2 regions of the Pantoea sp. RCC30.1 genome follow, and region 2 is predicted to be linked to the other one. Evidence: predicted binding sites of a transcription regulator. Region 2 holds the regulator's gene; the other holds the start of a gene.
The links. Region 2 encodes Fur, which represses iron uptake genes when iron is present. Its sites were predicted from a motif close to ATAATAATGAGAACNACTATCAA; they were not measured.
Positions count from the first base shown of each region.

Region 1: a site for Fur is predicted at 4,482-4,504, ahead of AC2LB6_RS06370 (TonB-dependent receptor domain-containing protein). Genes of this name have one in related genera too.

Region 1 covers NZ_JBXUHX010000005.1:22,558-30,507, reverse strand. The annotation lists gene cydB (cytochrome d ubiquinol oxidase subunit II) at 1-707, shown strand, start outside; gene AC2LB6_RS06400 (DUF2474 domain-containing protein) at 709-882, shown strand; gene AC2LB6_RS06395 (helix-turn-helix domain-containing protein) at 1,101-1,970, shown strand; gene AC2LB6_RS06390 (hypothetical protein) at 2,179-2,373, shown strand; gene AC2LB6_RS06385 (siderophore-interacting protein) at 2,701-3,483, shown strand; gene AC2LB6_RS06380 (PadR family transcriptional regulator) at 3,556-4,095, shown strand; gene AC2LB6_RS06375 (Rdx family protein) at 4,096-4,392, opposite strand; gene AC2LB6_RS06370 (TonB-dependent receptor domain-containing protein) at 4,634-7,006, shown strand; gene AC2LB6_RS06365 (hemin-degrading factor) at 7,056-7,950, shown strand, end outside.
Region 2 covers NZ_JBXUHX010000015.1:29,954-37,903, reverse strand. The annotation lists gene pgm (phosphoglucomutase (alpha-D-glucose-1,6-bisphosphate-dependent)) at 1-841, opposite strand, end outside; gene seqA (replication initiation negative regulator SeqA) at 868-1,413, opposite strand; gene ybfF (esterase) at 1,664-2,428, shown strand; gene ybfE (LexA regulated protein) at 2,597-2,872, shown strand; gene fldA (flavodoxin FldA) at 3,005-3,535, shown strand; gene fur (ferric iron uptake transcriptional regulator) at 3,883-4,326, shown strand; gene AC2LB6_RS14370 (hypothetical protein) at 4,394-4,789, opposite strand; gene glnS (glutamine--tRNA ligase) at 5,025-6,692, opposite strand; gene nagE (N-acetylglucosamine-specific PTS transporter subunit IIBC) at 6,845-7,950, opposite strand, start outside.

The DNA.
Region 1 (7,950 bases), on a different contig from region 2:
TTGAGTTCCGCTTCAAGGCGGTTGAAGGCCATCGGGCATTCTGGGACAAATCATTTATTGCCGGGTCCGTTATCGCCACCTTCAGTCAGGGTGTCGCGGTCGGGGCGTTCCTGGATGGCATTCCGGTTGAGGGACGTCGTTTCGCCGGTTCCGCACTGGACTGGCTGGCACCGTTCCCGCTGTTCTGCGGCGTAGGTCTGGTTGTGGCGTATGCGCTGCTGGGCTGCACCTGGCTCATCATGAAGACCGAGAACGAGCTGCACCGAAAGATGTCTGCGCTGGCGACGCCGCTGGTGATCGCGCTGTTAGTGATTATCGGCATCGTTAGCCTGTGGACACCGTTTGCGCATGCAGATATCGCGCATCGCTGGTTCAGCAAGCCAAATCTGTTCCTGTTCCTGCCGGTTCCGGTGCTGGTGTTGCTCTGTTCGTGGGGTATTGTGCGCGCCATTAAGCGCGAGGCGCACTATTCACCGTTCTTGTTGACGCTGGCGCTGGTCTTCCTGGGCTTCTCCGGTCTGGGCATCAGTGTATGGCCAAACATTATTCCGCCATCCGTGACCATCTGGGATGCCGCGTCGCCGCCGCAGAGCCAGGCGTTTATGCTGGTAGGTAGCCTGCTGATTATCCCGATGATCCTGGGTTACACCTTCTGGAGCTACTACGTGTTCCGTGGAAAAATCAAAGCAGATGAAGGATATCATTGATATGAAAAGCCTCAGCAGCATGAAAGACCACAATCACCATGAAGAGACGAAAGCGCCGTGGTGGAAGCGTTTGATGTGGCTGGTGTTTATCTATGCCGCCAGCGTGTTGGCACTGGGCGTCGTCGCCTCGCTGTTCCGCATGATGATGACAGCGGCCGGAATGCGCAGTCATTAATTGTCGCAGGCCACGTCTCACGGTTATCCGACGCAGTTTTTATCAATAATCAGAAGGCTGACGTTGGTCAGCCTTTTTTAGTTAGTAACCTAAGCAATTAATGCGGTATTGCCCCGAAAAGGCGCGTGCGCCTTACCCTTTCCTTACACCGATTCGCGATTTTTGTTATCCTTTTGTGACGAAAATCCCAGTCCTAACCCGCGTCGTAAATCGCTATCATGCTCAGTCAGGCCATTAAAAAACAGCACATTAACGATCTGGTCGAGTGGATAGAAGCCAATCTCACCGACGATCTCAATATCGATCAAATCACCCTAAAATCAGGTTATTCGAAATGGCACATGCAGCGCATGTTCAAGGAGATGACCGGACAGACGCTGGCGGCGTATACCCGCAAACGGCGTCTGACGATGGCGGCCATGGCGCTGCGTCTGACGCGCATGACGCTGATCGATATCGCCGTGCGATTTGGTTTTGATAACCAGCAAAACTTTACCCGGGTATTCAAAGGCCACTTTGCGCTGACGCCAGGCGCGTTTCGGCGTATTCCCCATTTGCCGGTGAAAAATTTCCATGGACGCATTCTGGTGCGGTCGCTGGCAGAGCGCGCAACGCTGGTGGAACGCGAAGAAGAGCTGCATCTGCGAGGAGAGACGCAGGAGTGGGAGTGTAAGTTCGGTGATTACATTGCCGACCACGATCACCGGGTGGCTGATCAGGCGCAGCAACTTGTCGCCCTGGCGGGCAGCCATGTTGCGCAGGGCTGGTTAGGCTTTCAGTATGGCCCCGGCCATAGTTCGGCTGACCAGCAGAATATCAGCCTGTTTCAGGCGCTGGAGCCGCAATATGCCGGTCTGCTGAGTGACCACACCGACAACTGGAGTGAAGTGCCGGGCCTCTATGCGTCGATTCGCTGGAGCGGCAGACCGGAGCAGCTGACGCGTTTTATCGAGGATATCTACTATCAGCATCTGCCAGCGCTGGGTGTTTCCCGCCGTCCGGGCAAAGATCTGCTGCGTCTCGATTTTGCACAGTGTAAGCACGACTGGCTGAGCGGCGTATTTTCTATTCCGGTGATGCAGGCGTAGCCAGCAGGACAGGGCACGTGGCTCAAATGCATAATTCGTGCGGTAAACTGTGACAAACCGCACGATTCTATAAACTAACTCGCCCGTCTGGCGTAAAATCCTCTCCCGAAACCCTGTCATACCTGAATCACCGTGCATCCGTGATGGGGCTGGAACATTCATCTGCATTTCAGGCCTTTTCCGGCCAAAACGACAAACGAAGACAACTATGCGACGCTTAATGATTTCACTGATTCTGGCATTGCCTGTTATGGCAATGGCGCAGCAGGCTGAGCCTTTCTCACCGCCTGCCGGACTGCATCCCCACTCTCAGGCTTCTCAGCATGAAATTCTGGGTGACGGTGAGCTGCCGGAACACACCAGCAGTAACGCTTCCCTCTCCGGATTCAACGACACGCTGTAAGTGCTGATACGCTGCCAGACCCGGTGGCGCAACATGACCGGCTCGTCGGGAGCCGGCCAGCCTTAACCTTATCTGCCTGCCTTACTAAACCCGCAAATACCTCTCTCTTAACGCTTGTCAGGGTCGCTTCACGCCTGCGATACGCACGCCTGCATCTCTATAAAATATATCTTAATCTGCCCGATCGCATTTTTCGTTCTTGTACTCAAGATATATCATAGCTAATCTCCCGGCTTGAGATGAGAATGATTGTTATTCCATTAAAGTTTCATGACAGTGAGCATGCCCCTGAATCACGGGCACAGCTCCTGATTGAGGAGAGATATTTTGACTGCATCAGCTAATCAGCGTTTACCCCAGCGCGTCCGTAATGAACTGCGTTTCCGTCATATTCAGGTCGCCAGTAAAACTAACATTGCCGGTAAATTCTGGCGTATCCGGTTCAGCGGCAGCGATCTGGCGGGCTTTACATCGCCAGGCTTTGATGACCACATCAAGGTATTTTTCCCTTCCGCTGAAGGTGAAACACTGGCTCTGCCGCAGATGACTGACGCGGGCATTGTCTGGCCCGAAGGTTTGCGTCCGCTGGCGCGCGACTACACGCCGCTGGAATTCGATGGTGTCTCTTCACTGACCCTGGATTTCTATATTCACCAGCAGGGCGTGGCGAGTGACTGGGCAACGCAGGCTCAGGTGGGCGATAAATTAATTATCGGTGGGCCACGCGGTTCGCTGGTGGTGCCGACCGATTATGCATTCCAGCTTTACGTCTGTGATGAAACCGGGCTGCCAGCGTTTGCGCGTCGTCAGCGTGACGCAAGTGCCCAGTCGCTGCATCTCTATGCCTTTACCGAAGAAGTGACGGGCCGCGACTATTTATCGGATACGACTGGCGTAACGACAAACTGGCTGGGCAGCGGTCAGATGCAGAAAGCGCAGCTCAGCCAGCTGATTGACCAGCTGGATCAGCTCACACTCCCGGCGGAAGATTACTTTATCTGGCTGACCGGCGAAGGTGAGTTTGTGAAAGCGCTGTCTGACTACTTTACGGTGCAGCGCGGCCTCAACAGTGATTTTGTGCGGGCGGTGGCCTACTGGCACCAGAAGTAAGCGGCTCTGGCAATTGAGTTTTGCCAGACGGCGGACTACCATCAATCCGACTTTTTTCCCGCAGGGCAGGCCATGAAACAGCATCCGAATTCCACATCATCTGACGATCAGAGTACGCGCGCAGGCGGGTGCGGCGGACGACGCAAACGACGCGAAAAGATGCTGGAAGCAAGTGAGATCCGCCTGCTGATGCTCCATTTCCTGGCGCAGAATGCGGCGCACGGCTATGAACTGATTAAGTCGGTTGAGGTGCTGTCGAAGGGAGAGTATTCGCCTAGTCCGGGGATCATCTACCCCAATCTGACGCTGCTTGAAGAGATGGAGGCGATTGAGGTGGTGGATGCGCAGACAGCGCGTAAAGCCTACCGTCTGACCGCAACGGGAGAGGCGCAGCTGGCAGAGAACCTGGAAACGGTCTCCAGCCTGATCACGCGGCTCTCTTCGCTGGCGATTCTGGTCAATAACCGCAGCATTCCTGCTGTAGAGCAGGCGATTTATGGGCTGAAGGTCGCGCTGAACCGGCGGCTGGCGCAGGAAGATATCTCAGAAGCCGCGCTGCAGACACTGATTAAGGCGCTGCACGACGCGGCTGAAAAAATCACTCACAGTTAATCAGCTGATTTCAGCTTTGTTTTTGTCGATGTGGCCCAGGGTACGATCCGGGAAACAGATGTCGCGCACGCGCTGTTTCAGCGTGGTCGCATCAGGGAAGCCACCATCACGCTTGCGTTCCCACAGCAGATGCTCATCCAGCGTAATTTCAAAGATACCGCCGGTGCCTGGTTTAAGGGTTACTTCCGCCAGATCTTCAGCGAAAGTATGTAGAAGTTCCTGTGCCATCCACGCTGACCGCATCAGCCAGTTGCATTGCATACAGTAGTGAATAACAACCACAGGTTTTTGCGCCATAACTCTTGATTCCTTTACGTGTTGATAAATGCCAGTGCATTCGGGTTAACAATTTGTGCGCTGTGGTTTATATCTAAATGTAAATAAGATTGATAATGATTATCAGTTGCATTAAATTTCGGGCGATAATTACTATACCAGCATGATGTTCTGACTTTTCACGGCTTTTATGCGGAGCCGTTTTACTGTTGCCAGCAAGCAAGTGAGCGAATACTAACAATTAATCAGGTAATTCGCGCCTATGTCACCACGTTTTCGGAGATTGACGCAACCGCGTCTGACTCAACTGGCGTTGCTCGCCACCTTCATCAATACCACCTGCACTTATGCTGCGGGCAGTGAATCTGCCACGCTAGCCTTTTCCGACAGCTATGGCAGCAATACCGAACAGGTAATGACGGTGACGGCGCCGGAAATTAAAAAAACGGCAGGCAGTAAAACCTCGCTCTCTGCCAGCGATCTGCAACAGCGTGGTGCCACTGACTTTGGATCGATCATGCGCTATGAACCGCTGATCAGTGCCACCGGTACCAGTGGCGGTTCATCAGCCGGTAAGAGCGGTTTTGATCGGGCTGGTTATACCGGCTACAACATTCGAGGCCTCGAGAGCAACCGCGTCGGTCTGGATGTGGACGGCATTCCGTTGCCGCAGGCCACTGGCCGCAGCTATGTAGGACGCGCTGGTCTCGACAGCTTTGGCATTGGCCGCGATTACATCGATCCTTATATGTTTGGTCGTATTGAGATTGAGAAGGGCGCCACAGCAGTGGATCAGCCGAACACCTCAATTGGCGGCAACGTCTCGTTCCGTAACAAATCCCCGGACGACTATCTGCACCCCGGCAAGCCGACCTTTTTCGGTTATCAAAGCGACTACGACTCCGCCAGCCGCAGCTGGCACAACGGCATGACTGCAGCAGCAGGCGATGACACGCTGAGTGGCATTTTTGTCTACAGCCGTCGTGACGGACAGCAGACCCGTAACAACAGCGATACGCTCGATGCTTATCCGGCCAACTGGCACTCCGATGCCTTTATGACTTCCGGCATCTGGCAGCCCAATGATGCTCACAAGCTCAGCGCGACGGTCGATTATTATCACAAAACCCACCACAGCCATTACGACAGCTGGAGCACTTCAGGCAATACAGTCTGGGGAACGGCACAGCAGCAGAGTGACACCCGCCGCTGGGGCATCAGTCTGGCGGATGAGTACACCCCTTACAATGACCTGATCGACAGCCTGACAACCCGCGTTTACTGGCAGCAGACCCAGGCGCATGACAACACCCTAATGCCGTCGAGTGCCACCGCCAGGCAAACCGTCTATTCCGACTACAACAGCGACAGCTACGGTTTTGACACCCGAGCACTTAAAAGCGTCGGGCGACATGAACTGAGTGCCGGGCTGAATGCGCGCCTGGTGGATACTGAGCGACCTTTCCGTCAGTCACCGCCAGCCAGTACTTTTACTGCGATTATGCAGCCGCAGGCTAACAGCCGCAGCTACAGCGTGGGCGGTTATCTGCAGGATACTATCAGCTTCGATGCTGACGGACATCGGGCGGCTATCGTGCCGGGCGCGCGCGTGGCCTATCAGAACACCCGACCACGTGATGTGGCGACGCTGACCACGAACAGTAGCGTGCTTGACGCCAGCGAAGTTTCAGCGCTCTACGGATCGCCAAACAGTGACACCCAGATATTACCGTCGATCGCCTTCCAGTACGATCTGACACCGAAGCTGATGACTTATCTGCAATATACCCGTGGCGCGCAGTTCCCCAACGATACCCAGCTCTATGGATCATGGAACCTTGGTTCCAGCTATGCCGGCACCGCGCAGTATGCGCTGATTGGTAACGCTGACCTGAAAACCGAAACCAGCAACAACTACGAGTGGGGTGTAAAAGGAGAGGTGACAAAAGGCGTCACGCTTAACGCTGCCGCTTTTTATAACGACTATAAAAACTTTATAGCCTTTACCCGTTACAGCCGGGCGGCTAATCCGGATCAGTTCGTCAATGTACCCGCCAACATTTACACCACCTATCAGGCGGAGAACCGCGATAAAGCCTACATCTACGGGGCGGAAATCAGCAGTAAAGTGAACTTCGGCAGCTGGTTCAGTGAGGTCGAGGGTCTGAGCGCCAATCTGGCGTTTGGTTACACGCAGGGTGCGGCAAAGTCGAGCTACCTTGGTGACCGCTACATCGACCTGGAAAGTGTTGCCCCGATGAAAGCGATTGTCGGACTCGCCTGGGATGATGAGGCGCGTGGTTACGGTGCCGCCATTACCGCTACCTTTGTCAAAGGTAAGCAAGCCAGCGCGACTAACCGCGAAAGCTTCGCTAACAACGGCAGCAGCCTTGCCGACTCCAGCACCGATTACATGCGGGTACCGGGTTATGGCATGGTGGATATGACTGCTTACTGGCGCGTCGCGCATAACGTCAGGCTGAGTGGCGGGCTTTACAACATAACCGATCGCAAATACTGGGATTACCTCAGCAGCCGTGAACTGACCAGCGCCACTCAGCAGGAGCGCAACGATCAGGCACTGGCCGTGATGCCGGGCCGTACTTTCCAGTTAGGTGTTAACGTCGATTTTTGATAGCCGTCGCCCTGCGCTGATGCAGGGCATTACTAAGAGAGCCTGAATCATGAACCCGATTTATCAGCACTATCTTGCCCTTAAAGGTGAACAGCCGAAGAAATATGCCCGCGACCTGGCCGCGCTGATCGGCATCAGCGAAGCGGAATTGTGTGAAGCGCGCATCGGCGTTGATGCCGTGGCGCTGAAACGCGATTTTCCGGCGTTGCTGAAAGCATTGGGCGCAGTCGGCGAAACCAAAAACATTACGCGTAACGCTTATGCGGTACATGAACATCTGGGTGAATACCACAATGTGCAGATTGGCGCACGCGGTGGCCTGGTGCTTAATCCCCGTGCGCTCGATCTGCGCCTGTTCGTCGGTCAGTGGTGCAGCGCCTTTGCTCAGCAGGAGCCAACCGGGCAGGGCGTTCGTCACAGCATTCAGATCTTTGATCGTCATGGCGATGCGGTGCTGAAAGTTTACGTCACGGAGCAGACCAACATGGCAGCGTGGCAGACGCTGATCGCCGACTTTACCGACGCCGCGGCGACGCCGCTTGTGGTTGAGCCGGTTGCCGCTGCTCCTCTGACTAAGGCGATTGATGCCACCGCCATCGACCGTGAATGGCGCGCCATGACCGATGTTCATCAATTTTTCGCGTTGCTTAAGCGCCATCAGGTGTCACGACCGCAGGCGTTTCGCGCGGTGGGTGACGATCTCGCCAGGCAGACCGGTAACGATGCGCTTGAGCGCCTGCTACAGATGGCACAGCAGGCGGGCAATGAAATTATGATTTTTGTCGGCAACCGTGGCTGTACTCAGATTTTCACCGGCAGGGTAGAGAAGCTGCAGCCAGTGGAAAACTGGCTCAACATCTTCAATCCCCAGTTCACGCTGCATCTGATGGCTGATCAGATCAGCGAAAGCTGGGTAACACGCAAGCCAACGGGCGATGGCTTTG
Region 2 (7,950 bases):
AGTCCATGCGCACGACGCCATCTTTATCCAGATGCATAAAGCGGAAGGTCTGATCAACCGCGTCATTGACCAGCGTCAGATCCAGCTTGTAATGCTCAGCAATACGCTGCCAGTAAGCAATACCAGAACCGCCCAGTGGATCAACACCCAGCTTCAGACCCGCTTTCTGAATCGCCGGGAAGTCAATAATCTCGGCCAGACCTTCAACATAGGGCTGGATCAAATCTTTCTCGACCACGTGACCGCTGGCCATCGCCTGTTCCAGTGGCAAACGCTTAACTTCTTTCAGCCCATCTTTGATCAGCTGGTTGGCGCGATCTTCCACCACTTTGGTGACATTGGTATCAGCCGGTCCGCCGTTAGGTGGGTTGTACTTGATGCCGCCATCTTCTGGTGGGTTGTGCGATGGCGTGATAACGATGCCGTCAGCCAGCGGGCCACCCGCTTTGTTGTGCTCAAGAATAGCGTTCGAGATTGCAGGCGTCGGCGTATAGCCATTGTCCTGCTGCACAATCACATCAACGCCGTTCGCCGCCAGCACTTCCAGTACCGACAGGATAGCCGGCTCTGACAGCGCATGGGTGTCTTTACCGACGTAGCAAGGCCCGGTGATGCCGTTCTTTTTACGCTCTTCGGCAATCGCCTGAGCGATCGCCAGAATGTGCATCTCGTTGAAGCTCTGACGCCCTGCACTGCCGCGATGACCAGAGGTGCCAAATTTCACCGCATGTTCCGGGTTCGCCACATCGGGCTGCAGGACATAATATTGTGACGTTAATTGTGCAACGTTAATCAAATCGCTCTGCTGGGCGGGTTGCCCGGCACGTGGGTGATTGGCCATTGGCGCTGCTCCCTGACGCTTAAGTTTTAAATGGTGCCGCAAACTTTCTCGGTCAGTTCCGCAGGGAACTGCATCGAGAGCATGATGTGTTCGACCATGCTGCATTTACGGCCAGTATTGGTGTTGGTGATCACCCAGTACGGCGTGCCGGGCACATGCTTCGGCTTAGTATGGGTGCCATTCTGCAACAGCGTATGCTCATCACCTGCAAAATAGACGCGGGTGCGGCCCTGCAGCGATGCAGTAGCCTCAGCAAAGGCTGCGGTATCAAGACGATAGAGCGTTGACAAGATAAGCATAAAGCGATTCACCGCCCGCTTCTGCTCCGCATATTCATCGGAGAGCAGCAGCTCACGCACCGCGCGGACACGATCCTGCGGGCGCGAACCCACAGAGGCCTGGGACTCTTTCGCTGCCTCTTTTGACGCTGGCTGTGCAGGCGAAGCGGGTGCAGTCTGACCGGCCGTGAACTTCAGCATACGACGCAGAATGTCGGATGCGCTTTCACCAATGTGTTGCGTGTGGCTGGCAATATAACGGTAGAGCTCTTCGTCAACTTCGATCGTTTTCATCTTATTCCGTACGGTTCTTTCTCATGACAGAACCACCTGTTTCCTGAAAAGCTTTGAGTATAGTCAGGCAATTCAAAGGGTGTGTGGGTTCTAACATCAGGATTATAAAGTTAAATTCAGGCGGGTTGTTAGCAATCAAACGGTTTACGGGCAAAAGTCAGAATATGTCCTAATGCCGCCGGAACCGGCGCGCCTGAAAAGGTGAAACCATGATAACCTAAGCACAGGTCTCAAACTTAAGAACTTTGCCATGATTTTGAATGCCCGTCTGCAAACTGAACAATCCCCCGCTGGTTCCCTGCCTATCCTGTTAATCCACGGCCTGTTTGGCAGCCTGGATAACCTTGGCGTGCTGGCTCGCGGCCTGAAAGATGCCGGTCCCCTGCTGCAGGTTGATGTTCGCAACCACGGACTCTCTCCACGATCTGACGAGATGAACTACGCTGTAATGGCGCAGGATATGGTCGATACGCTGGATGCACACGGCATCGATCGCGTCGCGGTCATCGGGCACTCGATGGGCGGTAAGATCGCCATGACCATGAGCGCGCTGGTGCCGGATCGCATTGAAAGGCTGGTGATGATCGATATCGCGCCGGTGGACTACCAGACCCGCCGCCACGACGAGATTTTTGCCGGTATTCGTGCCGTCACCGATGCGGGCGTTTCATCCCGCAGCGAGGCAGCCCGCATTATGCGCACGGTGATTGATGAAGATGGGGTAATCCAGTTTCTGCTGAAGTCGTTTCAGGAGGGCGAGTGGCGCTTCAACGTGCCGGTGCTGTGGGATAACTACACCACGATTTCTGGCTGGCAGCCAGTGCCTGCCTGGGATCATCCGGCGCTGTTTATTCGCGGCGGCGACTCCAGCTATCTGGATAACCGCTACCGCGATGCACTCCTGCTGCAGTTTCCGGCCGCTCAGGCCCATGTGATCGGCGGCGCGGGACACTGGGTTCATGCAGAGAAACCCGATGCCGTTTTGCGCAGTGTTCGCCGCTTTTTTGCGCTTTAAAAGCAATCAGATGGCAGCAAAGGTTTAGGATTGGCGTCGGAAGTACGCGTGAAGTATGATGGCGCGCTAAAATTTTGCCGCGGGTCAGTTTTGCTGCGGCAATAGCGAATAATTTATAATCTGCGCGGTGAGAGTCTGGCGCCCGCCCTCATTCAGTTTTATTAAGCCATGGCAAAAGAACAGACTGACCGCACGACGCTCGATCTCTTTGCTGATGAGCGCCGCCCTGGTCGACCCAAAACCAGTCCGCTTTCGCGTGATGAACAGCTGCGCATCAACAAGCGCAATCAGCTTAAACGTGACAAAGGACGCGGACTTCGTCGTGTCGAACTGAAAATGAACAGTGAAGCAGTCGATGCACTCAATACGCTGGCAGAACAGCGTAATCTCAGCCGCAGCGAACTGATAGAACAGATGCTGCTGGCACAGCTCAAACTGGATTGATGCGGGCAAATCGCACGCAGGAGCAAATGTCGGGGCTTTAACCGTTCACCGGTTTTCCCCCGTCTGCTATTATTCGCTGAAATGTGCTGCGGCACACATCTCATCATCAGGATTTAAGAGGTTATTTTACTCATGGCACTCGTAGGCATCTTCTTTGGCAGCGATACCGGCAATACCGAAAACATTGCAAAAATGATCCAGAAACAGCTGGGTACTGACGTTGCAGAAGTGCATGACATCGCGAAAAGCACAAAAGAAGATCTGGAAGCGTTCGATATCCTGCTGCTGGGTATTCCGACCTGGTACTACGGCGAAGCGCAGTGCGACTGGGATGACTTTTTCCCGACGCTGGAAGAGATCGATTTTAACGGCAAGCTGGTTGCGCTTTTTGGCTGTGGCGATCAGGAAGATTACGCAGAGTACTTCTGTGATGCGATGGGCACGATCCGCGACATCATTGAACCGCACGGCGCTGTGATTGTCGGACACTGGCCGACTGAAGGTTACCACTTCGAAGCGTCAAAAGGCCTGGCCGATGATACCCACTTCCTGGGTCTGGCCATTGACGAAGATCGTCAGCCTGAACTGACTAACCAGCGTGTAGAACAGTGGGTTAAGCAGATCTTTGATGAACTGCAGCTGAAAGAGATCATCGAAGCCTGATCCTGTCCGACTCAATGTGAGCGCCAGCTCACATTGAGGCAATGGAAATTCCTATAGAAATAATAGCCACATTTTTTTAACTTTCTCCGTTTAATCTGTAGAATACCCGCATCGATCTTCCGCTTATTTTCTCAGCGGCAAGACTAAGCGATGTACAAACAGACATCTGCCAGAATCCTCCCCGGCCCGGTGACCTATCCCCAATAGCCCATGATGATTCAGGTACGCCCTCTGGTTTTCATTTCATCGCTCTGGTTCTATAATGAGACGCAAATGAGAATGAGTGAAGATCGACATTCAAGGCGACAAGCCACAAAAGTGAATATTAGTAACAGGACAAAATCCGCATGACTGACAACAATACCGCATTAAAGAAGGCTGGCCTGAAAGTGACACTGCCCAGACTGAAAATTCTGGAAGTGCTTCAGGAACCTGAGTGCCATCACGTCAGTGCGGAAGATTTGTACAAACGCCTGATTGATATCGGCGAAGAGATTGGCCTGGCTACCGTTTACCGTGTTCTGAACCAGTTCGATGATGCCGGTATTGTCACACGTCACAACTTTGAAGGTGGCAAATCTGTCTTCGAACTGACGCAGCAGCATCACCACGATCACCTAATCTGCCTGGATTGCGGCAAGGTTATTGAGTTCAGCGATGAGTCGATCGAAACGCGTCAGCGTGAAATCGCGACCCGCCATGGTATCAAGCTGACCAACCACAGCCTCTATCTTTATGGACATTGCACATTGGGCGATTGCCGGGAAAACGAAACCCTGCACGACCAGTAACGTGCCCTGAAATGAAAAAACCGGTGAATTCACCGGTTTTTTTTCGTCTGTTTTCTGCTGTTACGCGTCAGGCAACCAGCGTCTCCTGCAGATAACGCCAGCGCGGAATGGAACTGCTGCAATCCAGTATCGCCAGCGAGATACGGCTATGGTTGTTGCCATTCATCATCTGCATTTCACGATACTGCACGGTGATCTCTTTATCATGATGAGAGAGGATCACATGTTCGCAGGTGGCAATGCGCATCCCTTCCCGTTGCCCCTGCAACTGTCGGAAAAGATCTTCAACTTCGTTCAGATTGTACTCTTTGCCCTTCGGGGTCACCATGCGGAAGTCAGGATGAAAATAGGACATCAGCAGCTCAAAACTGTCATCAGATCCGGCAGGCTGATTAAAAATACGTTCAATGAGCTGATGTAAAACGACAACACTGTTTCTGGCTTCCTGGGCGAGAACTGTCATTTTTTTTCCTTCTGTAACCCGCTGTGCAACCTCTGAGAGCGCATAGCCTACCTGAAAGCTCATAATTCACATCTGTAAATTGATTAATTTTTTTAAACTCAGATTACTCTCACAATGCGGGATTTAACAGGTTGCAGTTAGTGCAGAACAAATGTCGGTAATGATAAAAATCAGGGCAATAAAAAAGGGCGATAAATCGCCCTTTTGTCATTTTATGAGGTCAGCAGCAAAAGAATTATTCGCCAGTTTTCGTCCAGGTATCACGAAGACCCACAGTGCGGTTAAACACCAGTTGCGACGGCTTAGAGTAGACGCTGTCGGCACAGAAATAACCTTCACGTTCGAACTGGAACGGTGTGGTCGGTTCTGCATCACGCAGCCCCGGTTCAACAAAGCCCTGTTTGATCGCCAGTGACTCAGGGTTGATCACCGCCAGGAAGTCCTCTGCCGCGCCCGGATTTGGCACGCTGAACAGACGATCATACAGACGGAACTCAGCAGGCTGCGCGTGATCGGCAGACACCCAGTGAATTACCCCTTTCACCTTGCGGCCATCCGCTGGATCTTTGCTCAGCGTATCAACATCGCTGGTGCAATAGATGCAGGTAATGTTGCCCTCTTCATCTTTAGCGACACGCTCAGCACGAATCACATAGGCGTTGCGCAGGCGAACTTCTTTGCCCAGCACCAGACGCTTATATTGCTTGTTCGCCTCTTCGCGGAAATCTGCACGATCGATCCAGATCTCACGGCTGAACGGCACTTCACGCGTGCCCATCTCTGGCTTGCCAGGATGATTTGGCATGGTGACGATTTCGCTATGACCGGCTGGCAGGTTTTCGATCACTACTTTAAGCGGATCCAGCACTGCCATGGCGCGTGGCGCATTCTCATTCAGGTCATCACGGATACAGGATTCCAGCGAGGCCATCTCCACAATGTTGTCCTGCCTGGTCACGCCAATACGACGGCAAAACTCACGGATTGAAGCTGCGGTGTATCCACGACGACGCAGACCTGAAACGGTCAGCATGCGCGGATCGTCCCAACCTTCTACGTGCTTCTCGGTCACCAGCTGAGTGAGTTTGCGTTTCGACATCACCGCATACTCAAGATTCAGGCGCGAGAACTCATACTGGCGCGGATGAACCGGAATAGTGATGTTATCCAGCACCCAGTCATAAAGACGGCGGTTGTCCTGGAACTCCAGCGTACACAGCGAGTGCGTAATGCCTTCCAGCGCATCGGAGATGCAGTGGGTGAAGTCATACATCGGATAGATGCACCACTTGTTGCCCGTCTGATGGTGTTCCGCGAACTTGATGCGGTAAAGCACCGGATCGCGCATCACGATGAAATTAGAGGCCATGTCGATTTTAGCACGCAGACAGGCAGTGCCTTCAGCAAACTCACCGTTACGCATCTTCTCAAACAGCGCCAGGTTCTCTTCCACGCTGCGATCGCGATAAGGGCTGTTCTTGCCCGGCTCTTTCAGGGTGCCGCGATATTCGCGAATCTGATCCGGACTCAGCTCATCAACGTAAGCCAGCCCTTTGGAAATCAGCTCGATGGCATAGTTATAAAGCTGATCAAAATAGTTTGATGAGTAACAGACCTCACCGCTCCACTCAAAACCCAGCCACTGGACATCACGCTTGATGGATTCAACGAATTCCACATCCTCTTTAACCGGGTTGGTATCGTCGAAACGCAGGTTGCATTGCCCCTGATAATCCTGGGCAATGCCAAAATTCAGACAGATCGATTTCGCATGACCAATATGCAGATAGCCATTGGGCTCTGGCGGGAAACGGGTATGCACGCTGCTGTGCTTACCGCTCGCCAAATCTTCGTCAATGATCTGACGAATAAAGTTAGTTGGGCGGGCTTCAGCCTCACTCATCTCAAAAATCCTCAATACGAATAACGGGTGATTTGTACCACGAAGTAACGGAGTATGATCCACAAAGCGTCTGAGGGAAACAACCGTTTGTTAAGCCTTTAAAACAAAAAAGGCAGGAATCGCTTCCTGCCTTTGGGGTTCTGTTGCGGGGATTAGCCTTTCACTTCGTACAGCGGGGTTTCACCTGCTACCACCTGGCCGCGCGCCAGCAACGTCAGCCCTGCGAAATCATCGCTGTTACTGACCACGACCGGACTCACCATTGAGCGGGCGTTCGCGTTCAGGAATTCAAGGTCCATCTCCAGCACAGGCTGACCGGCGACCACGGTGGCCCCCTCTTCAACCAGACGGGTAAAGCCTTTACCTTCCAGCGCCACGGTATCCAGTCCCATATGCACCACAATCTCTACACCATTGTCCGTTTCCAGACAGAAGGCGTGATTGGTGTTGAAGATTTTAACCAGCGTACCCGCTATCGGTGCCACTACCCATTTGTCGCTGGGTTTGATCGCCAGACCGTCACCCACCGCTTTGCTGGCGAAGGCTTCATCCGGCACATCTTCCAGCGCAACCACTTCGCCCGTTACCGGTGCCAGCAGGGTTGCTATGACACGCTTCTCACTGTTCAGTACTGCCTGCGGTTTTACATCCGGCTCAGCCGGTGCGCTGCTGGTAGCCGCTGCAGCAACCGGACCTTTGGTCAGCACTTTTTTCATGGCCGAGGCGATGCTTTCTGCCTGGGTGCCCACGATGATCTGCACGCTCTGTTTGTTAAGACGAATCACGCCGGACGCACCAAGACGCTTCGCCACACCTTCATTAACCTGAGCGGAATCATTCACATTAAGACGCAGACGGGTGATACAGGCATCGATACTGGTTAAGTTCGCTGAACCTCCCACTGCACCAATGTAACGGCGCGCCAGCGATTCAGTGGCTGTTTCACTATTATCCGTTTTATCCACGTTGACGTCATAGCCATCACTTTCATCACCGGCAACCGCCAGCTCGCGGCCCGGCGTCATCAGATTGAATTTATTGATAGTGAAGCGGAACACCACGTAGTAGATAACGAAGAAGACCAGACCCTGCGGAATCAGCATGTACCAGTGTGTTGCCAGCGGGTTACGGGTCGACAGCACCATATCCACCAGCCCGGCGCTGAAACCAAATCCGGCAATCCAGTGCATGCTGGCCGCGATGAAGACAGAGAGTCCAGTCAGCACGGCGTGGATCAGATAGAGTACTGGCGCAACGA